One region of the Sporosarcina sp. P18a genome, then DNA from elsewhere that is predicted to be linked to it. Evidence: riboswitches for the same ligand, from Rfam matches in the RefSeq annotation. Region 1 holds a riboswitch; the other holds the start of a gene.
What was found. A riboswitch is a leader RNA that binds a small molecule or an ion and turns the genes downstream of it on or off. The one in region 1 is predicted to bind lysine.

Region 1 (2,471 bases):
GCTGCCGCAAGAAGACCAAATGACATGGTCGTCTCGCAACAGCTAAAAGTATTTTCTCTATATCAATCAAAGACCGATTGCAGTTTGGTTTCGAAGCGCTAGAAGGTCTTTCAACGATTCTACTTGTTCGTCAGGTAACGCCATCATTGGCAAACGAACGCCACCAACCGGTACGCCCATCAAGTTCAACGCAGCTTTCGTTGGAGAAGGGTTCGGTGCAGCAAACATTGCTTGCATGATCGGCAATAGGCCACGGTAGATGGTAGCGGCTTGCTTTGTATTGCCAGTTTTGAAGTGGCGCACCATTTCCGCCATTTCATTTCCTATAATATGGGCAGAAACCGACACGATGCCTGTTCCACCGATAGCTAGTACAGGAAGTGTAGACGCGTCATCACCTGTGTAGACAAAGAAGTCATCTCCGGTATGTTCGATAATCGCAGCTACGGCTTCTAGGTCACCACTTGCTTCTTTGACAGAAGTAATATTCGATACATTGTTAGCCAGTCGAATAATCGTTTCCGGCAACATGTTCACAGCGCTACGTCCCGGGATGTTGTAAAGCATGATCGGTAATGTAGTCGTTTGTGCAACCGTCTTGAAGTGCTGGTACAACCCTTCTTGACAAGGTTTATTATAGTACGGAACGACGAGCATGATTCCGTCGACGCCAGCTTCTTCCGCTTGAATCGTCAAGTCAATGGATTCTCTTGTACTGTTCGTTCCTGTACCTGCAATAACCGGGGCACGGCCTGCAACTGTTTGCACGGTAAATTTGAATAGATCCACTTTTTCTTGTGCGGTTAGAGTAGGGGATTCTCCAGTCGTACCTGCGACAACTAGTGCGTCTGTTCCATTGGCTAGTAAGTGATTGATTAAGGTTTTTGTTGCTGGGTAATCGATGTCTCCTCTTTCATCAAACGGAGTTACCATCGCTGTCATAATTGATCCGAAATTCATTATTCTCCACATCCTATCATTTTATTAAAAAACATAGAGGTGGGGGCGATATAATTGAACGCAAAAAGCAACAACGAGGGCTCGCTGTTGCGTTGAAATAATGAATTATTTCTTTGCACGAGATAGCCCACCATACAGTTTCCCATATGACAATCCTGCACTTGTTCAGTCCAGAATCAGCTTGGAGGTCATGAGAGTCTCGCCGCTTCGGCAAATTCCCCTTTCCACAATCTTCACAGGACCTCATGATCCTCTGATTGCGTACTAATGGTTTTTGCGCCTCTATCCTTATTTCCGAATTATCGAAATAAGTGAAAGTTTAATTATCCCTACTGTACTTGGTATCTGAAGAAATAGCAACCATAAGTTTTTAGACGAATGTTTTGTCTATCAATGACACATCGTGCAACAATGCGTCTACAAGTGTACTGAAGTCGCCTCATTCCTTCGACAATTCATCGCCCAGTATTGTGTTAGCCTCCAAAAAGTGCTATCTTATCAGTATAATAGCCTAAGAGTAAACTGGGCTTTTCTTGCTTGATTTATGCATTACATATGTTTTCTGAAAAGGGGAATTCGATGAGTACTATACATGAGTCCGCGAATAACAGGCCGGAAGAGTTACAGCGTATACTAGATAAAGAATTATTACAGTTGGAGAAAATTACGATTGATGATTTCGAAGTAGATCCTATCGAGAAGCCTGTCACGCAAGAAGATTTAAAGCAATTTCAGCAATTTACATCGACGAGTTTTCGCTCTCTAGAAGAATTGTTTGAGAGCAATCAAGCCGTTTTGCCCGTAGACGAGGCAATCACGCGTTTGCAAGATGAAGCACGGGAAGACCGTGTTCAAATGGCTAAACGTGCAGTGCAAATCTATAGTTTATTTGAAGACGTACGTCAAACGGTTGATCCTGAATCGGTCGATTTGATCGCACAGTTGGATGCAGTGATGGATCAAGCGCATCTGTTACTTGAAGAAATCGGCATAACAGAGCTGTCGGTGTACGATGAGTATTTCGATGAAAGCTATATGGAAGCGGTTGGCACAATACCCGAAGAAGAAGCGCAAGGGATTGAGCGTTTTAAAGTGGCGGCTGTATTCCGCAGAGCCTTTTCAATAGAAGGTCAAGTCATTCAAGATGCACTAGTGAAAACGGTTTCGTAAAAGGGGGAACGTGTATGACGAGCATAACAATTGATCAATGGGTGAGTCACTACGTACGCCCGTTTAGTAGGTGGAGGTGATTCAATGAGTTCATTCACTAACGTTCCCATGCTGGTTCAACAAATGCAACAAGAAATACGACAGAAACGTTACACATTAGCGCTTGATACGATACGGGAACTGGAAAAGCTAAATGTGAGCCGCAAGCAGATTCTGTGGCATAAAGCATTGCTTGAGAGCAAGGTCGGAAATTTGCATGTGGCATTGGCCTACTTGAAGGAACTAGATAGCGAGGAGCTACATGCCGTCAAGTTACAACAAACGATTACCGACAATTGGGA
Region 2 (2,471 bases), on a different contig from region 1:
TTTCCTTGGTAGTTTAGATAAAGGCTGGGTGACAAAAGGGGATTTGCACTCTTTATTGCCACACCCTATCAATCCTTGCCTCATTCATTTAGATGGCATGGATTTGCTGACAGTCTATGAGCAATCACTTGATCCGAAGTGGACGGAACTTCCGATAAAAGGTTTAGGATTTCGTGGGACGCTGATGGGTAGTATGATACATGAACACTTATACCGTAACACGGACGGACAATTATTTGCAGGCAACCGTTTGGTAGAACCCGGTAAAATGTACACGTTAGCAACACTTGATATGTTCACGTTTGGCTTTTTCTATCCGATATTAAAAGAAGCGAAGAAAGAATATATCATGCCGGAAATGCTTCGCGATATCCTCGGTTGGTATGGAAGGAAATATTTCAATGAGCGTTAGTTATGTCCGCCTCCTATTTCGCATAATGTGAAGTAGGAGGCGTTTTCATGCGGTTTTATACGAATCAAAAACGACCAAAGAAGTTTAACTATGGAAAAACTATTCTGCGCTTTGTCATCCCAACCATCATGGTGGGAGTGGCGATATTTTTCTATACGGTCAATAAACAGCTAACGCCAATCTATACACAATATGCCGAAGTGCAAACGCAGAAAATAGCCAGTTACGTGATCAGTCAAGCGATAAACAATCGATCCACCAGTGTTTATGATGTCAATGAAATTATAGAAAATGTTCCCGATGATACAACAGATACGGTGACAACGAAGTTTAACGCTGAAATTATCAGCCAGGTCATGTCAGAAATTCATCAGCTTGTTGAAAATCATCTGGAGCGTGCAGAAGGCGGAGATCTCGATATGCTACCGCCACTCGGAGATCTCGAGTACAATCCTGATCGTATGGAAAAAGAACAAGGTATTGTATTTTTCGTTCCGATTGGGCAAGCAGCGAATATCCCGTTGCTCGGTAACTTGGGGCCGAAAATCCCAATCCGCTTCCACGTCATTGGAGATGTACATGCAACAGTAGAAACCGATATTCGTGAATTTGGTATTAATAATGCCTATGTGGAAGTGTATCTGATGTTGCAAGTCAATGTGCAGATTATCGTTCCGCTAGCAACTAGCAGAAGTGTAGTGGAGCAGAAAATACCGATTGCAATTGGCTTGATCAGAGGAAAGGTACCACAAATTTATTCAAAAGGAGAGCAAACGCCCGCACAAATCGAAGTTCCGCTAGAGAAGACGGAGTAAAAGGCTATTGTGAACAAAGTCGATTATTGCTACACTAAGAACAGAAGAATATCGAGACTTACGTAGAGGCTGCATTGTCTATAAGTACCTGGCGAGAGAGTGACATCTATGACCGCGAGCGAAAGGAGACAATGCCGAAGTTTGAGAAGGGTCAACTTCTCAAGTTGGGGTCATTTCAAAGAGGAATGACACTGTCATACAGCGATAAATGTATGGAGAGCTACAGTTGCCAATTGTACTGCGATTTATGAATGTATTGCTTGATCAATTGACTGGCCGACTCCTACACGTATGCTATTGCCTGTGGGGTTGGCTTTTTTTATCGGTAAATTAAGGAATTACAGGATCGTATCTGCTATCCACTCTTCGAAAGATCTTCTGCATTTCGATATTATCTAGCAACTAGAAAGAGGAGGAATTACAATGATCGGAACATGGGTCTCTATTTTGCCTCCTATTATCGCCATCGTTATGGTGTTAGTGACAAGGAGAGTATTATTATCACTAGGTGCGGGAATTGTTACAGCAGCTTTACTATTAGCGAACTTCGCACCGTTTGAGACATTAAAAGGTGTATGGAGGGCTATGACAGTTTCATTTTGGGATGGCGGGCTCAATACATACAATATTTTTATTATGTTATTTCTATTATTACTAGGTATCGTTACGGCATTCGTCAGTTTATCCGGAGGGAGCGCCGCATTTGCACGCTGGGCAGTCAAACGCATCCGTACAAAACGTGGCGCGAAGCTGTTGACGATGGGGCTAGGGATTGCAATTTTTGTAGACGACTACTTCAATGCCTTGGCAGTTGGACAGATTGCAAGACCCATTACAGATCAGCACAAAATCTCTCGTGCAAAATTGGCATACTTCATTGACTCAACGTCAGCACCTATTTGTGTCGTGTCACCCATCTCGAGTTGGGGCGCATTCTTGATTGGACAACTTGCACTTATTTTAGGTACGACTGCAGCGGTGAGCTATTCACCATTAACGGCATTTATTTTGATGGCGCCAATGAATTTCTATGTCATTGCGACATTGTCCATGGTCTTCTTCTTCGCTTGGACGAATAATGACTTCTTTGAAATGAAGAAGCATGAAGACCGTGCAATGAATGAAGGTGAACTTTATGACCAAGGTAAAGAAATTCCAGGTCAGCTAAAGGAAGAATTCCCTGAGCATACACACGGCAAAGTTCGCGATTTGGTAGCGCCGATTGTGACGTTGATTGTGGTAAC

Region 2: another riboswitch for lysine. It lies ahead of CSV75_RS12895 (Na+/H+ antiporter NhaC family protein); the one in region 1 lies ahead of dapA (4-hydroxy-tetrahydrodipicolinate synthase).

What each region holds. Positions count from the first base shown of each region.
Region 1 is NZ_PDYQ01000002.1:183,931-186,401, reverse strand. It holds gene dapA (4-hydroxy-tetrahydrodipicolinate synthase) at 67-960, opposite strand; lysine riboswitch at 1,076-1,253, opposite strand; gene grpE (nucleotide exchange factor GrpE) at 1,540-2,130, shown strand; gene CSV75_RS08420 (tetratricopeptide repeat protein) at 2,215-2,471, shown strand, end outside.
Region 2 is NZ_PDYQ01000005.1:35,352-37,822, reverse strand. It holds gene CSV75_RS12905 (bifunctional metallophosphatase/5'-nucleotidase) at 1-412, shown strand, start outside; gene yunB (sporulation protein YunB) at 460-1,227, shown strand; lysine riboswitch at 1,283-1,458, shown strand; gene CSV75_RS12895 (Na+/H+ antiporter NhaC family protein) at 1,651-2,471, shown strand, end outside.